Linked DNA regions of Thiocapsa bogorovii. The protein of the gene in region 1 interacts with the protein of each later gene in a pairwise test. Links are inferred from orthologs where the notes say so. Each region holds a gene or a part of one and is shown on either strand. Other genes may lie near its edges. The genes, in order: LT988_RS07100 and minC.

Region 1 (11,605 bases):
CCCTTCGGGTGGACTAGATACCAGCTCCGCTCGATCGGGAAGCCCTCGACATCCAGCATCGCGAGTCGCCCGGCACCCCCGTCGAGCGTGAGGGTGTGAAGCGAAAGCGCAGAGATTCCGAGGCCGGCGATGATCGCGTGTTTGATCGCTTCGTTGCTGCCGAGCTCCATCCGCACGTTCGGGCGCAGGCCCTTCTCTGCGAAGCTGCGCACGACCGAGTCGCGGATGCCCGAGCCGGGCTCGCGGAGCAGGAAGCGCTCCTGTGCCAGACGTTCCATCGTGATCCCGGATTGACCGACCAGCGGATGATCGGTCCGCGCGAGCATGATCAGGGGGTTCGGTGCGAGAAAGGTCGCCTCGACATCCAGGCCGGCGTGGGCGGGCTCGCCGAAGATGTAAAGATCGTCGTCGTTGGCTGCCATCCGCTCGATGATGCGGGTGCGGTTCGTGACCTTCAGCGAGACGTCGATGCCGGGAAACCGCTCGCAGAAGGCACCGAGGATCTCGGGTGCGAAGTATTTTGCGGTCGTAATGACGCCTAGACGAAAATGCCCGCTCTTTAGTCCCTTGAGGTCGGCGAGCTTGATTTCGAGGTCGGTGAGCGAGCGCAGGATGGTGCGGCAGGCGGCATAGACCTCGCGTCCGGCGTCGGTCGGCTCGACGTTGCGACCCACATGCAGGAAGAGAGGCGTCCCGACCGTGTCGGTCAGTTTCTTGATCTGCATCGACACCGTGGGTTGGGTCAAGAACATCTCTTCGGCGGCACGCGTGAAACTGCCGAGACGGACGATGGCCTCGAGAAGTTGGAGCTGACGCAAGGTGGCGTGTCGCACGAAGCGACCGGTTGCATCGCTTTGGGGCAACCCTTTTGGGGCCTGGCTCGACGTGGTCATCATCTTGCCCTGCTAACGATTGAACCGGGATCCGGGAGCCGAAGCGGTCGTCGCCCGGCAGGTGAGCGATCGCTTGAATGCGATCGTTAAGGCCGTTGAAGGCTTGTGTTCAGCACGAAGTGGGTCACTGCCGGGTGGGGGTGAGCAGCGTTCGGGCGCTCAGTCCGGCCAAACCCTGCGGGACCGCGACACCGTGTTCGTCGGCTCTGCCTGTGTTTTGATGGGCTTTGAGGTGGTGGTTCGTGTACCGGCGACGATCGCGGAGCGCGGCCCGGATTGGCTCTTCTCCGTGCGCTTGCCGGCTGTCGACGCGGAGGCAGTGCTGCTCGCGGTGGATCGAGGTACCGCTTTCGGCTTGGCCGACGCTCGGCGCTTTGCAGGAGTGGCGGGCGATGTCTCGGTCGGCGCCTCGGGTCTTTCGGGAACGTCTTCTTTGACGGGCTGATCACTCATCGAGGGTCCTCTCGGTGTCGAGCAGCGCATCGATCTCGCGCGCGAACTGCCGAAGCGGCTCTCCCACCTCGTTCGCGTCGTCTTCGGCATGCAAAGTGATGTTCACGTAGGTTCGTCCGAAGCTCATGTCCGGGTACAGACCGACACGCTCGGAGAGTGCGGCCGCCCGATCGAGAAAATCGCGGGTGTTCTCGTAGTCGGCGAACTCCAAACGGCGTTCGAGGCGTATCGGACGGCGACGTTCGGTCCAGCCTTGGTTCATGACGGGGATCCCTCAGAAATAGGCACGTTCAGCGGCCTCGCGATAGCGCGGCACACCGAGTGAGGCGAGCCAGTCATCGATCTCGCGGGCATGGGCGGCCTCCTCGTCGAGCAGTGCCTCGAAGAAGTCACCGTTGTCGCGATCCCCGATCCGACGACAGAAGGTCACGGCCTCCCGATAGAGGGCGACGATCTCGACTTCGAGCACTGCATCCTGTCGCAACAGGTCGACCAGGTTGCGTGCGACGCCGGCCGGGCGCAGGTGCGAGCCGTTCGGTGCGACACCCAGCGCCAACATCCGTTGGATAATGCGCTCGGCATGCTGCATTTCTTCGACCGTTTCCTCGCGAAAACGCACCGCTGCCTCGGGCAGACCCCAGGCCTCTGCGAGCGAGGCCTGGGTCATGTACTGCTGGACTGCGGACAGCTCCAAGCTCAAGGCACGACCGAGATAGCCAAGGGTACGAGGATGAATGCGTGCGTGTCTCATGCTTCAACACCCTTGCCGCCGGTATCGAGCGGCTCATGGCTGAACGCCACTCGATCAGTCGGAAGCCGCCGGCAGGGTCCGGTTCAGGATCGGCTCGACCTCGCGGTGCGGACGGGCAATGATGTGTGCCGCGACCAGTCCGTCGCCCACACGCTCACAAGCATCTGCACCAGCGCGGACTGCGGCGTTGACCGCGCCCGTTTCGCCGCGTACCAGTACGGTGACGTAGCCCCCACCGACGAACTCGCGCCCGATCAGGCGCACCTCGGCGGCCTTGGTCATGGCGTCCGCCGCTTCAATGGCGGGAACCAGTCCGCGCGTCTCGATCATCCCCAATGCGATACCGTAGCTTTCACTGGCCATCTGTGCTCTCCAATCTCTAAGTGTCGTGTTAATCGTTGATGAATGGGTCGCGACTCGCTTTGGCCTCGCGGCCTTCGGCGCGTCGCGGGCTGCCGCGTTTTGCTCAGTCGACGGCGGGGCCGCCGACCGGGAGGATCGGCTCGACCTCGCGGTGCGGGCGGGCAATGATGTGCGCCGCGACCAGGCCGTCACCGACGCGCTCGCAGGCATCGGCACCGGCGCGGACCGCGGCGTTGACCGCGCCCGTTTCGCCGCGTACCAGTACGGTGACGTAGCCCCCACCAACGAACTCGCGCCCGATCAGGCGCACCTCGGCGGCCTTGGTCATGGCGTCCGCCGCTTCGATCGCGGGGACCAGTCCGCGGGTCTCGATCATCCCGAGCGCGATTCCGAATTTGTCGCTTGCCATCGTTCGTGTCTCCTCTGTGTACCAAGTCGCCCCGGGCGATGCTGCCCGATCATCTTCAATCCAGTTTCAAAGCCCTTCGTCGATGCCGATCGCGCCGGGCGATCCGCGCTCGATGCTGTCACTCATGCCGCTCGGGCCGTGGTGGCCGAGGTGGCCGAGGTCGGCTCGACCGCCGCGGCTCGCTCCTCCTCCCAGCGGTCGATGATCCCGCCGATCGTCAAGTCGGTGAGGATCCCGGCGTCCCCCATCGCGTACCGCGCGGCCGATCCGCTGACCACGAAGACCCAGTCGCCGGGGCGGGCATCCACCGGGTCGGTCGCGACATAATGCTTGCCCTTCGTGTCCTGCAGCAGCCGCAGATCCCAATGTCCGAGACCGGCGATACGATGCGTGCAGACCAGCGACCCGACGACCTGCCTGATCTCCATCAGCCTGCGCCTCCCGACCCGGCGGCGCCCGTCTCGGGCGGCCAATGATCGATGATGCCGACGATGGTCAGATCGCTCGGATACTCTTTGCTGCCCGCCGCCTCGCGTGCCGCGGAGCTGCCGACACAGATCACCCAGTCACCGGGCATGCAGCCGACGGCATCGACCGCGACCTGTTGTGTGCTCCCGTCGCGCACCACCTGGAGGTTCTTATGTTCAAACCCCGGAATCCGGTTGGTCGAAACCAGCGGGCGTTCCACCTGACAGATCTTCATTCAGTGACCTCCCGCCGTGACCGGTTCCAGCGAGGATCCGATGACCTCGATACCCGCGCCAGAGTCGCTGTCGCGCACGACGAGCAGTCGGTGCAGGAGACCCTGGTCTGCCAGATCGGCGAACCGGTCGGCGAGCGCTGCATCGAGCTGCCGACAGCGTGTCGCCGCGCGCTCGCGCGCGCCCGGCACCCCGCCGTGATAATCGAAGCGGACGACGATCGGGATCGGCAGTCCGCGTGAAACATTGAGTCCGCCGAAGATCTTGCGTCCGACGTCCAGATCTGCCGCTCCTTCCTCGACCGTGTAGAGATAGGCGAAGTAGGTCAGGTTGCGCAGCTGGATCTCCTCGAACCCGATGCCCACGCCCATGAACCGCTCGGCGTGACCCACATCCGCGTAGTGTCCGCCGTGTACCTGGCGCACGTAGTCGATCTGCGACAGGTTGTTCTCGATCAGCCGTGCGACCAACCGGAGCATGCCCGGGTCGGCGTTCGCCGGGGCGTGCGCCTTGATCAGCTCGGCGACCCTCGCACGTGCTGCGGTCGGCTCCAGCTCACGCGTGATCGCATGCACCTTGATCGCATCCACCGATTGCGTGAGATCGATGTGGCCCTCGCCGTCGGGCACGTGGATCCGGATCGCGTCCGTGTCCGTATCTAAACCGATCAGCAGCAGCGCCACAGAGGCACCGCAGCAGAACCCATTTTCGACCGATTGCCGGAAGGCCAGGAGTCGGTCCAAGGCGGCCTGTGCAGCCACAGCATCGTTCGATCCATGGGCCGCGCAGCCCTGATGGTGCGGATCCACCGAGCTGTAGTGGTAGATCACCGCCTTCAAATAGCGGGTCGGCGCATCCGCGGTGTTCGGAACGCCTTCCCGGAAGCGACCGAGCTCGACCTCGCCCCACTTGGACACGGTATTCTCGATATCGAACAGTCCACCGGCGTAGGGCTTACGCCGCACGGCGCCGAACGGCAGACGCAGCACGTAGCTGATCGCGTGGGCCAATCGTCCGTCGGCGCAGGGCGTCACATCCAGCTGATGAAATCCGCAGTCTTGAAGAAAGCGGTCGAAATCTCTCACCTCGCGCCCGCCGAGCGGGTCGTTCGCGAAGAAGTCATCCGCCATCCGACGGTAGGTCTCGAACACGCACCAGGCGAACAGACGCCGTAGATCGAGCTGGGTCACCCACGCATCCGCCAGCATGTGATCGGGCAGCTCAAACCCCAGCTCGGCGCGGGCGATCGCCTGGGCTTGCCGTTCGAAGTCGGCCTCATGCTGGAGCGCCGAGATCTGCTTGAGTACCGGCACGATCCGATCGAATCCCGTCTTGATCCGATCCTCATACCGCTGCAGCCTCGCGTTGCCCTCGCGGTCGGTCAGCGGGTGTTGTCCGCTCGGGCCCCGAACCTGTCGAGACACCTCTGCCGCAACGACGGGCCGCTTGGCCTGGCGTGCCGATCGCTTGGCGGCATCGGTAGCGGCTGTTCGAGACGACGGCCGCGGACGCATCCGCGCGCCACGCGTCTTTGGCGTCGGCTCGGGCGTGCTCGGTGTCGGAGCAGCCGATTCGGCCACGGTCGGTTCACGCGTCGCCGTGGGCGCGCCGGACCCGGACTCGCCCCGAGCGCGCGGGCGGTAGGCCGGCGCGGCGGGTGCGGGTGCGGATGCCCAGATGAGGCTCGCTCGGGTTGGACGGCGTTGTCTCGACATGACCTCGTTGTCTCGTCAGATTCCGGTGATGGTTCGCGTGCGATTCGGCACGGCGGACCCGATCGCTCGGGTCCGTGCGCTCGTGCGTGGCTCAGCCCCGCGCTCCACCCGAGTAGGTGATGAGCGAGCCGCGGTCCGTATTGCCGCTCGCTCCGGTCACACGACTCACCGGCGCGGGAAGCTCCTCGTTGCGTTTGGGCTTGACGGCCCCCATCGCAGCCACCGGGCCGGGGCGCGTCGGGTTGCGACGCCGTGCCGACGGACCTTCGGTCCCGGTGACACGCTCCCCACGTTCCCAATCGTCACCCGTGATCTTCTTTCCGGCGGTCTGACCCTCGCCCGTCACGCGGGAGCGGACCGCTGCCGCTGCCGTGTCGACCCCTGGCGTCTCGGCGGGCTCCATCTGCAGGAGGTTGCTCGGCACGGACTGTCCACGGTCGAAGCGAAATTGCTCAGTGCCCGTGATCTTGCCCGTGCCCATCCCGAAAGGGCCGGTAATCCGCCCCTCCTGCTCGTAGAGTGTTCCCGTGACCGCGTTGTCCTGACGCGACTGAAAGGCTTGTCGGGCCGGGGATTCGACACTGAAACTTTGCCAAGGCGCGCCCTCGCTGGATTGAGGGAGCGGCTGAGGGAAGTCGCTGTCGCCGGGGCGAGCGGCGTTTCCGCAGGTCTCTTCCATCTGGTCGACACCGACGTACGGCGTTCCGCTGATGTCCTCGCAGGCACCCCGAGACGCACCCGTCATGACGCCACCGATCCCCGGCTGGATGCCGGTCATGCGCGCCGCCGCCATGGCGCTCGCCATCGGGCGCATCCGCTCGGCAATCATGCGCTGCTGTTCCGGAGCGCAATAAGTCGCCGCCTGTTCGAGTCCCGCATAGGGCGTTCCGGTCACCACCTTGCAGGTGCCGGGCTCGTCGCCGGTCACGCGACCCGAGCGACCGGTCTGGGTGCCGGAGACCGATAGGCCCTTCGGGGTCGAGGATCGCCCGACCTTGGGTGCCTCCAGCGGTGCGGGCTGGATGCCGCAGAACTCCTTATATTGCTCGGCGCCGACATACTCGTCGCCGGTCACCAGCCGACAGCTGCCAGGCTCGTCGCCGGTCAGCTTGGTGCTGCGCCCGACGCGAGTTCCGGTCACGGAACCACCGCCGAGCGTCTGCGTCAGCTCGACCTTCGGCGGCGCCTTTTTGAGCTCCGACACCTCGCCGTTGGCCGAGGACATGTACTGACTGCCGGTCGGTTGAATGCCTGCACCGTGCTCGTTGCCTGTCACCTTGGCCGAAAGCCCCGGGGCGACACCGGATACGGGGCGACCGCCGGTGGTCCGCGTCCGCCCGGTTTGCCGGGGGTTCGGGGGGAGCTCGGTTCCGCAGAACGCGCTCGCCTGCTCGGCCGACAGATACTCGGTACCCGTGACGGTCTTGCAGGTGCCGGGCTCATCACCCGTGACGCGGGTCGAACGCCCCACCTCGTTCCCGGTCACGGCGTTGCCGTGGCTCGTCGTCGTGACGCGAACCTTCGGGGTTGGTTTCGGCGGCTCGGTCTGGCAGAACTCGCGAAAGATCTCGGCGCCCATGTATTCGGTCCCCGTGACCTCGCGACATACGCTCGGTTCGTCGCCCGTCACCGATTGACTGCGTCCGACGCGGGTTCCGGTCACGAACTGGCCTTGCGCGGTCTCGCTCAGACCGACCTTCCAGGGTTGGTCCTGCGCGCCGCCGACCGGCCGCTCGCGTCCGGGTCTCACCCGGCCCGTTGCTTGGACCTTGCGTGTTCCCGCCGCGCCTGCGGCACTGCGGCTGGCGCGGACGGTCTGCGCGAGGTCGCGCCCCGACAACTTTGGATTGGCTTGCCGCGCGAGGCTCGCCGTTGTGGTCGGCGTGTTCACCGCAGCCTTGCCGCGTCCGGAGGTCGCCGTGCGCCGGGCGAGCGCCAACATCCGACCCGTCGGTTTGACGGCGGTGATGCGCTTGCCGTTGTTGCGACGCGACCCGTTGGTCGCGCTCCCGAGCGAAGATGCGCCGCGGCGATCCGACGATTGACGTGCCGCGCTCGCCATCGAGCCACGCTCCTCCACCGTCTCCGGACTCCCCCCGCAGCCGCAGCCGCAGTCGGTACCTTTTTCGCGAACGACCTTGGCCGACGCTTTCGTCTCAGGGGCGCGTGTGCGATCCGCCCTGCGGTCCGCTCGCTTGCCGGCCTTGGACAGCGCTTCGCGTCGCGCCCTGGCCTCTGCCCGACTCGAGCCGGAGGCAGACACCTGGGCCTGAACTCGCCGAACGGGCGTTGCGAGCCTGGATGCCGAAGGGGCCGATGAGCCGCCGGCCCATCCAGTGCTCGACACCGATTCCGCCGTAGCAGCCGGAGATGCCTGCGGCTGCGACGGGGCAGGGCGACGTACCGCAGCGGCGTCGGGCTTGCGGCTGCGCTCGGCCGTTCCGGGGGCAGCGCTGGTGCGTTTGCCCTGAGTGGACAAGGCACGGCGACGTGCCAGGGCCGCCTCGCGGCCGCTCGATCTCAGATTCGCTTTGCTAGCCATGGTCGTTCCCTTGGACGTGGAGCGCATCAGCGGTGATAGCGACGGCGGGATGTACGCCTGACTCCGTTCGCATCACCGGCTCGGCGAACGCGCCGCCCGCTCGGTGTTGAAACACTGGATCTCAAGTGTTCGGCACCTCTCCATCCGACGGTGCCTGGACGCACCGCCGGACGTTGACTGCCGACGGCTCTACGATCAGCCGCGACCCTCGAACACCACGAAACAGGAACCCTGGCTCTGGGTGTAGTTGTCGTAGCCGGTCACACGGACGTGGTGATCCGGATAGGAGCGATGGCAGGCCTCGAGCTCGCTCACCACCTGGGCCAGATCGGTCACCCCGAAGAAGGGCAGCTTCCACATGGTCCAGTAGTGGTTCATGGACTTGCTGGGATGGATATGCTCAATGCCCGGCGTCCAACCCTGCGCGATGATGTAGGCGATCTGATCGAAGATCTCCTCTTGCGTCATCGGCGGCAGAAACCCGAAGGTCTCCAGTGTGTATTTGGTCTGGTAATCGCCCGTGGTGCTTTGGAACGGCATGGTTTCGGTCCTCGTTGTGCGAATGCGTTGGGTTCGGTCGTAAGTGGGTCAGCGCTTCCTGCCGCCGGGCTCCAGCCGCCAGCTCTCGGCTGGTGCCGGATTCGCATCGCAGCTCGGGCTATCCCGAGCAGGAGGCTGGCGGCAGAAGACTGGAGGCTTCCCTCAACCCACGTCGAGCTTGTCGACGGTATCGAACTCGAACTTGATTTCTTTCCAGGTCTCCATCGCGATCGCCAGTTCCGGGCTGTGCTTGGCCGCTGCGGTCATGATCTCGCGCGCTTCCTTCTCGAGCTCGCGTCCCTCGTTGCGGGCCTTTACGCAGGCTTCGAGCGCCACGCGGTTGGCAGCGGCGCCGGCCGCGTTGCCCCACGGATGACCCTGGGTACCACCACCGAACTGCAGGACCGAGTCGTCGCCGAAGATGGTGACCAGCGCGGGCATGTGCCAGACGTGGATACCGCCGGAGGCGACAGCGAAGACGCCTGGCATGGAGCCCCAATCCTGATCGAAGAAGATGCCGCGGGCGCGGTCTTCGGGGATGAAGGATTCGCGCAGCAGATCGACGAAGCCGAGCGTGGAGCCGCGGTCGCCCTCGAGCTTACCCACGACCGTGCCGGTGTGCAGGTGGTCGCCGCCCGAGAGACGCAGGCACTTGGCCAGCACCCGGAAATGGATACCGTGCTTGGGATGACGGTCGATGACCGCGTGCATGGCGCGGTGGATGTGGAGCAGGAGTCCGTTCTTCCGACACCACTTGGCCAGGCCCGTGTTCGCGGTGAATCCGCCGGTCAGGAAGTCGTGCATGATGATCGGCTGACCCAGCTCTTTGGCGAACTCGGCACGCTCGTACATCTGCTCCGGATCCGGGGCGGTCACGTTCAGGTAATGGCCCTTGCGCTCTCCGGTCTCGGCCTGAGCCGCAGATACGGCCTCGGCGACGAACTCGAAACGGTTCTGCCAGCGCATGAAGGGTTGGGAGTTGACGTTCTCGTCGTCCTTCGTCAGGTCGAGACCGCCACGCAGACACTCGTAAACGGCACGCCCGTAGTTCTTGGCCGACAGGCCGAGCTTGGGCTTAATCGTGGCGCCGAGCATCGGTCGTCCGTACTTGTTGAGCTTGTCGCGCTCGACCTGGATGCCGCTGGGCGGACCCATGCAGGTCTTCACGTAAGCGATCGGGAAGCGGATATCTTCCAGGCGCAGGTGGCGCAACGCCTTGAATCCGAACACGTTGCCGACGAGCGAGGTGAGGACGTTGACGACGGAGCCTTCCTCGAAGAGATCGATCGGGTAGGCGATGAAGGCGTAGAAGGACTCTTTGTCGCCGGGCACGTCTTCGATGCGGTAGGCGCGGCCTTTATAGAATTCGAGGTCGGTCAGGAGCTCCGACCACACCGTGCTCCAGGTGCCGGTCGAGGACTCTGCAGCCACGGCGGCGGCGACCTCTTCGCGCGGCACGCCCGGCTGGCCGGTGCATTTGAAACAGGCCAAGAGGTCGGTGTCGAGAGGGACATAGTCCGGCGTCCAATACATGGCCCGGTATTCTTTTACACCGGCATCGTAGGTCTTCACGCTCATGGTCAGCTCCTGTGGTCTGTGCCTGGTCCGCCTCGCCTGCGGAGGCCGTTTCGAACTCTGAGATCGCAACCTTACTTGAAGTGGTGCTATAGGAAAAAGTCGATATTTTCTATCAATGGCATCAGCGATAGTCTATGTAACGACGGCGCGGCATTCGCAGCCCCGGTCGCTTCAGCGTTAGCGTTGCCATGAGAATCGACTCGCCCATAGACGAAGATCAATGTAAGACTTAAGAAACAACTATTATCGCTCAATCGGGCCGGCCGGGATACTGGTTAGCCGACTTTAAGACATCGGAGTCGCCCCTCGGAGTCATCTATGCGCGTTTTCAACGAGATCCGTTTCGATAACCTCCGCGGTGACCTCTTCGGCGGGGTGACTGCTGCCGTGATCGCGCTGCCGATGGCGCTCGCCTTCGGGGTCGCATCCGGGGCGGGCGCGGAGGCCGGACTGTACGGCGCGGTCCTGATCGGCTTGTTCGCAGCGCTGTTCGGCGGGACGCCCACGCTCATCTCCGAGCCCACCGGTCCCATGACCGTGGTGTTTACCGCGGTGATTGCCTCGCTGATCGCCGCCGATCCCGAGCAAGGCATGGCCATGGCCTTTACGGTCGTGATGCTCGCCGGTCTCTTTCAGATCGCGTTCGGTGCGATGAAGCTCGGGCGCTATGTCACCATGATGCCTTTCACTGTCATCTCCGGCTTTATGTCGGGGATCGGCATTATTCTCGTCATCCTCCAGCTGCCCGGATTGCTCGGACACGCGGCCCCGGGCGGCGGGGTGATCGGAACCCTGCGGGCACTGCCCGGGTTGATCGGGTCGATCGATCTGCGCGAGGCCGCCTTGGCCGCGATGACGCTCGCGATCCTTTTTCTGATGCCGGCCCGCGTCAAGCGGATCCTGCCGCCGCAATTGGTCGTGTTGGTCGTGGGCACCCTGATCGCGGTCTACTGGCTGGGCGATCAGGACATTCGGCGCATCGGCGAGATCCCGAGCGGTCTGCCCTCGTTACAGATGCCCGTGTTCAGCGTCGCGCAATGGCAGACCATCCTGATCGACGCGCTCGTGTTGGCGATGCTCGGCTCGGTAGACGCCCTGCTGACCTCGGTGATCGCAGGCAGCTTGACCCGCAAACAGGTGGATTCCGATAAGGAACTGTTGGGGCAGGGGATCGGTAATCTGGCCTCCGGCTTGTTCGGCGGTCTGCCGGGTGCCGGGGCGACGATGGGCACGGTCGTGAACATTCAGGCCGGCGGGCGGACCGCACTCTCGGGTCTGACTCGGGCGGCGATCCTGGCCGTCGTTGTGGTCTGGGCGGGTGCACTGACCGCGAACATCCCTCTCGCGGTTCTTGCGGGCATCGCCGTGAAGGTCGGTATCGACATCATCGATTGGAGTTTCCTCGCCCGCGCCCATCGCGTGTCGCTCAAGGGCGCCTTGATCACCTACGCCGTGATCTTGATGACGGTTTTCGTCGATCTGATTACCGCCGTGGCGATCGGTCTCTTCGTCGCCAATGTCCTCACCATTCGACGTCTCGCCGACGTGCAGGAAGAGTCCGTCTGTGTTCTCCCGGCACGTCGCACGCGCGACGAGGCCCCGTGCGCCGGTCTCTCGTGCGAGGAGCGATCGCTGCTCGCCCAAGGGCGCGGTCGGGTGA
Region 2 (11,394 bases), 2.9 Mb from region 1 along the record:
CCGATCGGTACGGGGTGAGTGCGACCCGTATCGCCCACGGTGTGCCGCTGGGCGGAGAGCTTGAGTATCTGGACGGCGGAACGCTGGCGCTGGCCTTCAACGGCCGGCGCCGACTCTGACACCACTGGCCTCTTAAACCGCGTCTAGAGCGACATGCGTCATTTTCATCATGTATTCGGCCTTGGGGGCTTCACCACCTTTGGTGGAGACGCGGTTTAATATTTTTACTTTTCAAAACGCTAAACCGCGCCGGCGTCAACAATCCTCAAATCTGCCGGGGCCGGTCCCATCCAAAAACATCACATACCGCGCTGGGCGCGGTTTAACGGAGCGGATCGCAACGATGTCTGATACCATTTTCGGCAAGATCGCCACCGGCGAAGTCTCGGCCGACATCGTCTATCAAGACGATGACCTGGTCGCTTTCCGAGACCTCCATCCGCAAGCGCCGACACATATCCTGGTGATCCCGCGCAAGCCGATTCCGACCCTGAACGACGTGCAGCCGGAGGATGCCGAGCTGATCGGCAAGCTGTTCCTGGCCGCGGCCAAGATCGCCGAACAGGAGGGGATCGCGCAGAGCGGTTACCGGACCTTAGTCAACTGCAACGCGGGGGCCGGGCAAACGGTGTACCACCTGCATCTGCACATCCTGGGGGGACGTCCCATGCAGTGGCCGCCCGGATGATCGATGTTGCAGGCCGGCGTTGTTCGTAGTAACGGTGCCGTAGGGTGGACGAGCGCAAGCGCAGTCCACCGAACCCCGCGACGGCGCTGTTGGACTGCGCTTCGCTTGTTCACCCTACAGCGCTAGGACACGGACGTCGTCGACAAACGACGACCTTTTGATTCATTCCAGCGGAGATCGGCGGGCGTTTGCCCCGACAGCAGCAACATGGCAGGGTATCAACGCACGTCCGCGGGGGATCGCCCCGCCGTCTTCGAGCTCAAGGCAGCCGGTTTCACCCTGCCGATTATTCGCCTGCTCGAGGCCGATATCGAGGCGGTCGCAGCCGAGCTGGGTGCCCGGGTCGAGCAGGCGCCGGAGTTTTTTCGCAATACGCCCGTCGTCATCGATCTGAGCGCCTTTCCCGAAGGCGGCGGCGAGGTCGAGTTTCCGCTCTTGGTCGGCCTCCTGCGCGGCTACGGCATGATTCCTTTTGGCGTGCGCGGCGGCAACAAGACCCAGAACGAGGCCGCGGAGGCGATGGAGTTGGCCATCCTCGGCGAGCAGGAGAACCGTCCCACCCGCACCGAGCGCCGCGTCGCGTCCGAGGAACCCGCGCCGAGCGCGCCCGCCCCGGTTGCGCAGTCCGTGCAGGGCGAGCCCGCGGCAGCGCCTCGTGCGGGAGCCGGTGCGGCCTTTACCTTGGTCACGCGTCCGGTGCGCTCGGGGCAGCGTGTCTACGCCGCAGGCGGGGATCTGTCCATCATCGCCGCGGTGAGCTCGGGTGCCGAGCTGATGGCCGACGGCAACATCCACGTCTACGGTCCGCTGCGCGGCCGTGCACTGGCCGGCATGAAGGGCAACACGGATGCGCGGATCTTTTGCCAAGACCTTCAGGCGGAGCTGGTGTCCGTCGCAGGGCATTACCGGGTGAGCGAGAACATCCCGCGCGAGCTGCGCGGCGTGCCCGTCCAGATCTACCTGGACCAGAAGATTCTGAGAATCGAAAAACTTTGACCCGACGCAGGGTTGGGCGACGGACCATCCCATTTTGGAGGCGGCTACTTTGGCGAGAATTATTGTGATCACCTCGGGTAAGGGCGGGGTCGGCAAAACGACCACGTCCGCCGCGTTGGCCATGGGGCTGGCCCAGCGCGGTCATCGCACGGTCGTCATCGATTTCGATGTGGGCCTGCGCAACCTGGATCTCATCATGGGTTGCGAGCGGCGTGTCGTCTACGATTTCGTCAATGTCATCAATCAGGAGGCCAACCTCAACCAGGCCCTGATTCGCGACAAGCGTTGCGACAACCTCTATGTGCTGCCGGCCTCTCAGACACGCGACAAGGATGCACTCACCAAGGAGGGCGTCGGGCGGGTGCTCGAGGAGCTCGCCCACGGATACGATTTTATCGTCTGCGACTCGCCGGCCGGCATCGAGCACGGCGCGACCATGGCCATGTATTACGCCGACGATGCCATCGTGGTGACCAATCCCGAGGTTTCCTCGGTGCGGGACTCCGACCGCATGTTGGGTATCCTCTCGAGCAAATCGCGTCGGGCGGAGTCAAACGACGAGCCGATCCGCGAGTTTCTCTTGCTGACCCGCTACGATCCGGTGCGTGTCGAGAAGGGCGAGATGTTGAGTGTTGATGACGTGCAGGAGATCTTGTCGCTGACCTTGCTCGGCGTTATCCCGGAGTCGAAATCCGTCTTGACCGCATCAAACTCCGGCGTACCTGTGGTCCTCGATCGGGAGAGCGATGCCGGCAAGGCCTATGCCGATACGGTTGCTCGTTATCTGGGCGACGAGGTGCCGCACCGTTTTCTCCAAGTGGAGAAGAAGGGCTTCCTGAAGCGCTTTTTCAGAGGCTGACCTATGGGCTTACTCGACTACTTCCGCTCCTCGCGACCGAAGGGCTCTGCAAGTGTAGCCAAGGAGCGGCTGCAGATCCTGGTGGCCCACGATCGTACGCAGCGTGGCCGTCCTTCCTATCTCCCCAAACTGCAGCAGGAGATCCTCGAGGTCATCCGCAAGTATGTGGAGGTCGACATGAACGCCGTCTCCGTCAAATACGAGCAGGAGGACAGCCACGAGGTCCTCGAGCTGAACATCGTTCTGCCGGACACGGTTCAGGGACGGATCTAAGGGCGGGGCTGGCCATGGTTCGCGGTAGGATGGGTCCGGCGCAAGCGAAACCTCTACTGCAAACCGCAGCGTTGCCGGGTTTCGGTCCGATGCCCTTGGCGCGGGCCGGACAGGTTTCGCTGGCGCTCTACATCCTCGTCTTTCGGTTTTTTGGCTCGTTCCTGAACCAAACCGCGTCCAGAGCGACAGGCGTCGTTTTCGTGTTGTATTCGGCTTCGGGGACGTCGCCGCCAGGGGTGGAGACGCGGTTTATGCCGAGCGCACCTGGGTTTTCCGCCGCATTGCACGCCCCGCGCACGCCGGGCCGGTGTCGCGCCTACTCGCCTTGGAATCCGCTACGCCTCGTCGGCGCGCCTTGGCCCGCCGCGCGCGGGACGCACTCTGCCGAGCGAAAAACCCACGCGCGCTCGGTATAAAATTCTATATTTTTTGGAATCTTAAACCGCGCCAGCTCAAACAATCGTCGAGTCTGCCAAGATCGACCCCATCCGAAAACATCACGCACCGCGCTGTGCGCGGTTTAAGGCAGGATCTTGATCGGCGTCCCGTCGCGCACCATCGACCAGATCTCGTCGATCTCGTGGTTCTGCACGGCGATGCAGCCCTGTGTCCAGTCGCGGTTGGCATATTGTTGGCGCAGTGCTTCGGATCGGACGTAGTTCGGGAGACCGTGGATCATGATCATCCCGCCCGGGCTGGAGTAACCGAGTGAGCGGCTGACGAGCTTGTCGCGCTCGTTCGGGTAGGAGATGTGGATCGACTTGTAGAAATTGCTGTTCGGGTTGCGCCAGTTGAGGAAATAGTCGCCGATCGGGGTGCGCTCGTCGCCTTCGCGAAACTTATGCCCGTCCGGCGCGCCGCCGAGTGCGATCCGGTACTCGCGGATCACCCGTCCGTTGCTATGCAGCTCCAGCTTGCGTTGCGACTTCTTCACAACGACCTTGTCGGCGTGGTTTGAGTCGACCGTCGCCATCTTCGACGTGCTGCCACAGCCGACAAGTCCCAAAGCGCCTGCAACGGCGAGCGCCGTCAGCAGGTATCGGATCCGATGCGCGCGGTGCTCGGGTCGGCGGACGGGATGCTCGTCGATGGCGTTCATGGGGTGTTTCGCGTGGGTGTGCATGGGTTTGATCCGGTGTCTGGAGGGTAGCCACGGCGTCGGCCGTGCTCATCAGCAACACGCGAAAGTGTAGGTAACCTTATGACAAAACGCCATCTTGTTTAGCGATTTTTCGTTCTGGAAATCCCGAGCCGAGCCACCGGAATCGTCGGTCAAAACTCGGGAAGCACGCGGAAGAAGAGCGTCTTGAGATAAGCGGTCTCCGGGATTGCGGGATGCACCGGATGGTCAGGCCCCTGCTGACCGGTCTCCAGCAGCTGCAGGGTGCGCCCGGCGCGGCGTGCCGCCTGCTGGACGGTCCGCACGAAGACGTCGCGACCCATATGGAAGGAGCATGAGGAGGTCACCAGTAATCCGCCCGGCTCGAGCAGCTCCATCCCGAGTCGATTGAGGCGCAGATACGCCTGGACCCCGTCCTTTTCGTCCTTGCGTCGCTTAATGAAGGCGGGCGGATCGAGCAGTACGGTGTCGAACCGGGCCTCCTCTTCGCGCAGGGCGCGCAGCACATCGAAGGCATCGCCGTGTCGGCCCTGCACACGCTCCGCCAGCCGATTGCGTGCCGCGTTGTCGGCGACCCGTTCGAGTGCCGGCAGCGAGCTGTCGACACAGACGACCTGCTCGGCACCCAGCGCTGCCGCACGCAGACCCCAGGCACCGATATAGCTGCAGACATCCAGGACGCGCCGACCGACGCCGTAGCGTGCCAGTCGGGTGCGATTCTCGGCTTGGTCGAAGAACCAGCCGGTCTTCTGGCCCGTCAGGGGCGAGACGAGGAACTCCAGGTCGTTCTCGATCAGGGGCAGGGTGTCCTCGGGAGACCCCAGGATGACCTCGACACCCTGAGTCAGGCCTTCCATCTCGCGCACCGACGTGTCGTTGCGCAGCACGATCACCTTGGGTCGCAGCACCTGCTCGAGCGCGGCGAGGATCTCGCCTTGGACCCGTTCCATCCCCGCGGTGGTGATCTGCACGGCGAGTAGATCGCCGTAGCGGTCGACGACCAGGCCCGGCATCCCGTCGCTTTCCCCGAAGATCAGTCGGTAGAAGGGGCGCGTGTAGAGCCGCTCGCGCAGGGCGAGGGCTTCGTGGATGCGCTTTAGCCACAGGGTCGGGCTCAGCGGCTGCGTCGGATCGCGGCTGACCACTCGGGCGCAGATCAAGGAATGCGGATTGGCATAGCCGTGACCGATCCAGCGATCGTGATCGCTGCGGATCGCGACCGGCTGACCCGGCTGGAAATCCTTCAGCGGGGTGGCCTTGGTGTTGACCTCGTTGCTGTAAATCCAGCAGTGCCCGGCGATAAGGCGGCGTTCCTGGTCTTTGCTCAGGATGAGGGGTTGGGTCTTCATGATCGCATGTCCTGTGGTGTCGTGGCGCTCGTCGTCTTGCGCGGTGACAGACTATCAGAACCGGCCGAGGTCGGTCGGGGCATGGAAAGAGGATTCGTCAGGACCCACATCCCGGTATGAGTCGCCAGCCGCCAGTGCCCGTCACCTTTCGCCCTCATCTCCCACCCACTCTTGAGTTCCCGGGGTCCGCCATGTCCAACGTCCATCCGTCCCCGACCGGCCATGCCAACCGTCTTGCCGCGACCACCAGTCCCTACCTTCGGCAGCACGCACACAATCCCGCGGACTGGTGGCCTTGGTGCGACGAGGCGCTCGCCCTGGCGCGCGAGACGGATCGTCCGATCCTGCTCTCGATCGGCTACTCGGCGTGCCACTGGTGCCATGTGATGGCTCACGAGTCTTTCGAGGACCCCGGCACCGCGGAGCTGATGAATCGGCTCTTCGTCAATATCAAGGTTGACCGGGAGGAGCGACCGGATCTCGACAAGATCTATCAGACCGCACACCAGCTGCTCTCGCAACGCCCCGGCGGTTGGCCGCTCACGGTGTTCCTGATGCCGGAGGATCAAAAACCCTTCTTCGCCGGGACCTACTTCCCGCGCGAGCCGCGTCATGGCTTGCCGTCGTTCAAGCAACTGATGCAAGGGGTCGAGCGGGCCTACCGCGAGCAAAAGACGGCGATCGAGTCACAGAACGAAAGCCTGATGGCGGCGCTTGCCGAGCTGGAACCGCGTACCTCGGACGTCCTGCCCGAGCACTCGGTCATCGACGCGGCCCTGCAGCAGCTCGACGAGAGCTTCGACTCCGAGCACGGCGGATTCGGCGATGCGCCCAAGTTCCCGCACCCGACCAACCTCGAGCTCCTGTTTCGGCACGCGGCGGACGCTTCGCCGGACGGCGCCCCCGATCGGTCCGCGCTCGCGAAGGCTGTTCGGACGCTCGAGCGTATGGTCCGCGGCGGACTCACGGATCAGCTCGGCGGGGGCTTCTATCGCTACTCGGTCGACGCGCTTTGGATGATCCCGCACTTCGAGAAGATGCTCTACGACAACGGCCCGCTCCTGGCACTCTGTTGCGACGCCTTCGCCGTGACCGAGGACCCCTTGTTTCGGGATGCCGCCGTCATGACCGCGGACTGGGTGCTGCGCGAGATGCAGTCCCCGGAGGGAGGCTATTGGTCCAGCCTGGACGCCGACAGCGAGGGCGAGGAAGGCAAGTTTTATGTCTGGGATCGCGACGAGATCAGGGGGCTGCTCGCGCCGGCCGAATATGCGCCCTTGGCCGCCGTGTATGGTCTGGATCGTCCGGCCAACTTCGAAGGCCGCTGGCATCTGCACGGGTACCGCACTCCCGAAGCTGTTGCCGTCGACCTCGGCTTGGAGCCGGCGCAGGTTCAGGCGTTGCTCGCGGCCGCCCGCGCGACCCTCTATGTCGAACGCGAGCGCCGCGTTCGACCGGGTCGCGACGAGAAGGTCCTGACCGCTTGGAATGCGCTCATGATCAAAGGCATAGCGCGTGCCGCGCGCACCTTCGATCGGCCCGATTATCTGGAGTCCGCCGAGCAGGCACTCGCCTTCATCCGCGAAACACTCTGGTCTGAGGGTCGGCTGCTCGCAACCTACAAGGACGGCACCGCCCACCTCAACGCCTACCTCGACGACTATGCCAACCTGTTGGATGCCTTGCTGGAGCTCTTGCAGACTCGCTGGTCGCGGGTGGATCTAGACTTCGCCATCGCCCTGGCGGAGGTGCTGCTGGATCAGTTCGAGGATCCGATCGACGGCGGCTTCTGGTTCACCGGGCGGGATCACGAGACCCTGATCCACCGCACCAAGCCGCTTGCCGACGAGGCCGTCCCGTCCGGCAACGGCATCGCTGCCGTGGCACTTCAGCGGCTCGGCCATCTCCTCGGCGAGCCGCGCTATCTCGCCGCGGCCGAACGGACCCTGAAGCTCGCGGCCGAGTCGATCCGGCGCATGCCCTATGCCCACGCCACACTCCTGTTCGCGCTCGACGAGTGGCTCGACCCGCCCGAGACCCTGGTGATCCGCGCCGGCGACGAGCGTCTCGACGCATGGCGCCGGGAGGTCCAGCGCGGCTACCGACCGCGGCGCCTTGTCCTGGGTATCCCGAGCGAGGAAACCCATCTGCCCGGCACGCTCGCCGCCATGGTGCCGGGCGAGCGCCCGCGCATCTACCGCTGCCGAGGTACCCACTGCGAGCCGCCGACCGAATCGCTCGCCGATGTCTTGAATCCGACCCCGTAGGTTGTGCTGACGATAGGAAGCGCAACGGCCGCCGACCGTTTGTCGTGCCTCCGCGGCACGGCACAATCGCGGATGCCGTTCCGTGTCGATCACGACAACGACAACGTCGGCAGCTCCACAGAGCGCCGAATTCCATGCATTGCTCGCGCTCCGCACCGCTAACGCCGCCCGGCGAGCCCCACCCACCAGCAGGTCATCCCTCATGTCGACAGCCCGGCCGTTTCGACGGCACCTTGCCTATCTCGATTGGCTCTATAACCCCTTCAAATCATGGGACGTGACCCGCGTTTACGACCTCTTGTCGACCGACCTGGCCACCGAAAACGGGCTCTATCTCAACCTGGGCTACTGGAGCGCGGAGCAGAGTCTGGACGATGCGTGCCAGGCGCTGGCCGCCTTGGTCGCGGAGCGCGCATCGATGGGGCCCGGCGATCGGGTGCTGGACGTCGGCTTCGGTTTCGCCGACCAGGACATCTACTGGCTTCGGACCTATGGACCCGATCACATCCAGGGACTGAACATCACCGCTTCCCAGGTGGCCGTCGCACGCGGGCGGGTCAAAGACCTCGGGCTGGAAGAGCGCATCGATCTGCGCGAAGGTTCGGCCACGGACATGCCGCTGCCGTCGAATTCAGTCGACAAGGTCGTCGCCCTCGAGTGCGCCTTCCACTTCAAGACCCGCGAACGCTTTTTCGAGGAGGCCTTCCGTGTCCTGCGCCCGGGCGGCCGATTGGTCACGGCCGATATCATCCCTACGCCCCTTTCCGAGGATTGGCGTACCCGCCTGAAACAACGTTGGTCCTGGCGGCTGGTCGCGAGCAAGTTCGCCATCCCCGCCGAAAACGTCTACACCCGCGAGCGCTACGCAGAAAAGCTCGAGGCCTGCGGCTTCGGAGATGTCGAGGTCGCCTCCATCCGCGATCGCGTCTACACCCCTCTGCACGACTACCTCTCGAGACACCCGGAAACGCTCGACCGACTCCACCCCGCAACCCGACTCCCGGCACGACTTGCACTCGGCATGAGCGCCGAGAGCGTCTACGGCGGTCTGGACTATGTGCTCGCCGCCGCCTCTAAACCGCGCCTTTTGTGACCTACGCGGTTTTACCGGTGACGACCCTCACGACGACCAAGCGACTTAAACCTGGCGCGGTTTTGAGAACGAAGAAGGGCAAAATGCTTTCAATCTCCTAAACCGCGTCGACTGAAACGGTCCAGAAACCATCCAAGGCCGACCTCGGGCGACGAGCAAGCAGAGAAACTCGGACGCGGTTTAGTAGAGGAAGGGCACGAGCTTCTTCACCCCCTTCGCATACTCCGCATACTCCGGATGACGTTCGGTCAGCCAGCCTTCTTCCTTGCTGGCCTTGTAGTCGAAGAAGAAGAAGCCGAGGACCAGGATCGCGAGGTGGGAGATGCTGAGGGTGAAAAGCACCCAGCCCGCCGCCGCGAAGAGCTGGCTGCTGTAGAGCGGATGGCGAACGAGGGCGTAGACGCCGTGCTTGACCAGCTGGCTGTGATCGACCGGGTAGGGCAGGGGGGTTAGATACTCGCGGATATGGACCGAGCCGAAACCGCCGAGGACGAGGGCGACTGTCCAAAAGGCGATCAGCGCCGGCCAGCGCAAGGGCGCAAGGGTATCCATAAGCGCCGGGGTCGCGAGCGGGTTCCAGGCCGGGGTGAAGATAAAGGCAAAGAAGAGCACGAACTGCAGCACGACGAGATATTCGCCGCGGTGGCCCTTCAGGAAGGAGAAACGGGTCATGTCGGGGTCCTTGTCGGAGGTTGAGCGCCGGCGACCGTCGGTCGGGTCGCTATGACCGGCATTGTCTGACATCCGCGTACGTTGTGCCGAGCGTTGCGAGGCACAACGGCCGAGGCTCGGGTGCCGACTTGCAACGATGGCCGGCAACGCGCCATTCGGCGCCCCTTCGACGCAAGGTGCCCGCACGGGTGCTTTCCGGTACACTTCCGCAGTTTGAGTCAAGCCCCAACATGCGATCCCTGCCGTGCCGACATCGAGCGATCCCCGATTGTTGACCTTTACCTGGCCGGTGCGGGTCTACTACGAAGACACCGACGCCGGCGGTGTCGTCTTCTATGCCAATTATCTGAAGTTCCTGGAGCGAGCGCGCACGGAATGGTTGCGCGCCGTTGGGCAGGAGCAAAGTGCCTTGCGCGCGCGTCACGGCATCGTCTTCGCCGTGCGTCGCATTGCGATCGACTATCTTGCACCCGCACGTCTCGATGACTGCTTGAGCGTGACCTCCCGTCTGGTGCGGCCGGGCGGTGCGAGTCTGGAGTTCGACCAGCAGGTGATTCGCGACGAGGACGGTGCCTGTTGTTGCCGAGCTTCCGTCAGGATCGCCTGCATCGATGCCGGTACCTTGCGCGTCGCGCGCCTGCCCGGCGATCTCTTGTCCGAGTTGTTGCCCTTTGCGAGCGGTCCAGCGGAGCCCGTGTCATGACGTCCGATCTGTCGATGTTCAACCTGATTCTCCAGGCTAGTTTGGTGGTGCAGTTGGTCCTGCTGGTGCTCGTCATCGCCTCTGTGACCTCTTGGACCATGATCCTGGACCGCGGGCGCGTGCTCTCCAAGGCACGCAAAAGCGCCAATGCCTTCGAAGAGCGCTTCTGGTCCGGCGGAGATCTCAGTGCGCTCTACAAGGATCTGAGCGAGAACCGCAAGGGCGAACATGGTCTGCCGTCCATCTTTCGCGCCGGATTCAAGGAATACGTGCGGCTGCGCAAGATCGAGGGCAACGACCTGATGGCTGTCCTGCAGGGTAGCGAGCGCTCGATGCGCGTCGCCCTCAGCCGCGAGATGGATCGCCTGGAGACCAGCCTGACCTTCCTGGCGACGGTCGGTTCGACCAGCCCCTATATCGGTCTGTTCGGGACCGTCTGGGGCATCATGCATGCCTTCCATGCGCTGGGGAACGTGGAGCAGGCCACCCTCGCGCTCGTCGCGCCGGGCATCTCGGAGGCCCTGGTCGCCACCGCGATCGGTCTCTTCGCGGCCATCCCCGCCGTTATCGCCTACAACAGGTACGCCTATCAGGTCGAGCGTCTCAACAGCCGCTACGAGGAGTTCATGGAAGAGTTCTCGACCCTGCTGCAGCGCCAAGGCCGCAACTGAGCGTTCGAGGACCCCGTTAGATGCTCAAGCGCACCCGTTCCAGACAGCGCCGCCGGCCGATGGCCGAGATCAACGTTGTGCCCTACATCGACGTGATGCTGGTGCTGCTCGTCATCTTCATGGTCACGGCGCCCTTGATCACCCAGGGTGTGAAGGTGGCGTTGCCGCAGGAAAAGGCCGGCGGGATCCCAAGCCCGACGACCGAGTCGCTGATCATTACGGTCGATGAGTTCGGCGACTATTACATCGATATCGGAGATGAGAAGAACGCCCCGGCCAGCGAGCAAATCCTGTTCGACCGCATTCGTGTCGTGCTCGAATACAGGCCCGAAACGCCGATCCTGGTGCGGGCGGACCACCGGGTCGACTACGGGCGTGTGGTTCGTGCCATGGTCGTCGCTCAGGCGGCAGGCGCTCCGGAGGTCGGTTTGGTGACGGTGCCGCCGGAGCGCCGCGAGCCCTAGCGCTGCGGCCCGAGCCCCGACATGTGGCACATCCTGAGGCAAAACCCGGGGGCCTTCTATTGGTCGCTGGGTCTGCATGTCTTTTTCGCCCTGCTTTTCTTCGTGGGCGTGAAGATCGACCGGCCGATCACGGAGGCGGGGAGCAAGCCGCGCGTGGTTCAGGCGACCGTCGTGAGCGATGCCGCGCTCGAGGCGATGGTCGCGCAGTTTCAGGCCGAGCAGGCGCGCCGTCCGGCCGG

What was found.
Region 2: the proteins of LT988_RS07100 (region 1) and minC interact in binary tests that used the Escherichia coli proteins (3 or more experiments, as listed by UniProt). The link is inferred for Thiocapsa bogorovii from one-to-one orthologs.

Annotation. Positions count from the first base shown.
Region 1 is NZ_CP089309.1:1,571,583-1,583,187, reverse strand. The notes cover bases 1,645-4,644. They hold LT988_RS07100 (carboxysome peptide B), read right to left. Parts: upstream 3,298-4,644; coding sequence 2,992-3,297; downstream 1,645-2,991. Other genes in these bases: LT988_RS07090 (carboxysome shell carbonic anhydrase), read right to left, coding at 3,573-4,644; LT988_RS07095 (carboxysome peptide A), read right to left, coding at 3,297-3,572; LT988_RS07105 (BMC domain-containing protein), read right to left, coding at 2,564-2,869; LT988_RS07110 (BMC domain-containing protein), read right to left, coding at 2,152-2,460; LT988_RS07115 (ferritin-like domain-containing protein), read right to left, coding at 1,645-2,097. In the rest of the region: LT988_RS07130 (LysR family transcriptional regulator), read right to left, coding at 1-893; LT988_RS07125 (hypothetical protein), read left to right, coding at 955-1,338; LT988_RS07120 (4a-hydroxytetrahydrobiopterin dehydratase), read right to left, coding at 1,339-1,608; more of LT988_RS07115, read right to left, coding at 1,621-1,644; more of LT988_RS07090, read right to left, coding at 4,645-5,285; LT988_RS07085 (CsoS2 family carboxysome shell protein), read right to left, coding at 5,377-7,347; LT988_RS07080 (ribulose bisphosphate carboxylase small subunit), read right to left, coding at 8,023-8,367; LT988_RS07075 (form I ribulose bisphosphate carboxylase large subunit), read right to left, coding at 8,530-9,945; LT988_RS07070 (SulP family inorganic anion transporter), read left to right, coding at 10,264-11,605. UniProt on the Escherichia coli protein: Probably forms vertices in the bacterial microcompartment (BMC) dedicated to ethanolamine degradation. It may be involved in transporting positively charged molecules into and out of the BMC.
Region 2 is NZ_CP089309.1:4,525,010-4,536,403, forward strand. What follows is about bases 1-2,789. They hold minC (septum site-determining protein MinC), read left to right. Parts: upstream 1-895; coding sequence 896-1,684; downstream 1,685-2,789. Other genes in these bases: recR (recombination mediator RecR), read left to right, coding at 1-119; LT988_RS20055 (histidine triad nucleotide-binding protein), read left to right, coding at 344-688; minD (septum site-determining protein MinD), read left to right, coding at 1,734-2,543; minE (cell division topological specificity factor MinE), read left to right, coding at 2,547-2,789. Outside these bases: more of minE, read left to right, coding at 2,790-2,816; LT988_RS20075 (L,D-transpeptidase family protein), read right to left, coding at 3,337-3,939; LT988_RS20080 (class I SAM-dependent rRNA methyltransferase), read right to left, coding at 4,089-5,285; LT988_RS20085 (thioredoxin domain-containing protein), read left to right, coding at 5,477-7,552; LT988_RS20090 (methyltransferase domain-containing protein), read left to right, coding at 7,755-8,645; LT988_RS20095 (methyltransferase family protein), read right to left, coding at 8,826-9,317; ybgC (tol-pal system-associated acyl-CoA thioesterase), read left to right, coding at 9,562-10,020; protein TolQ, read left to right, coding at 10,017-10,691; protein TolR, read left to right, coding at 10,712-11,155; cell envelope integrity protein TolA, read left to right, coding at 11,177-11,394. UniProt on the Escherichia coli protein: Cell division inhibitor that blocks the formation of polar Z ring septums. Rapidly oscillates between the poles of the cell to destabilize FtsZ filaments that have formed before they mature into polar Z rings. Prevents FtsZ polymerization.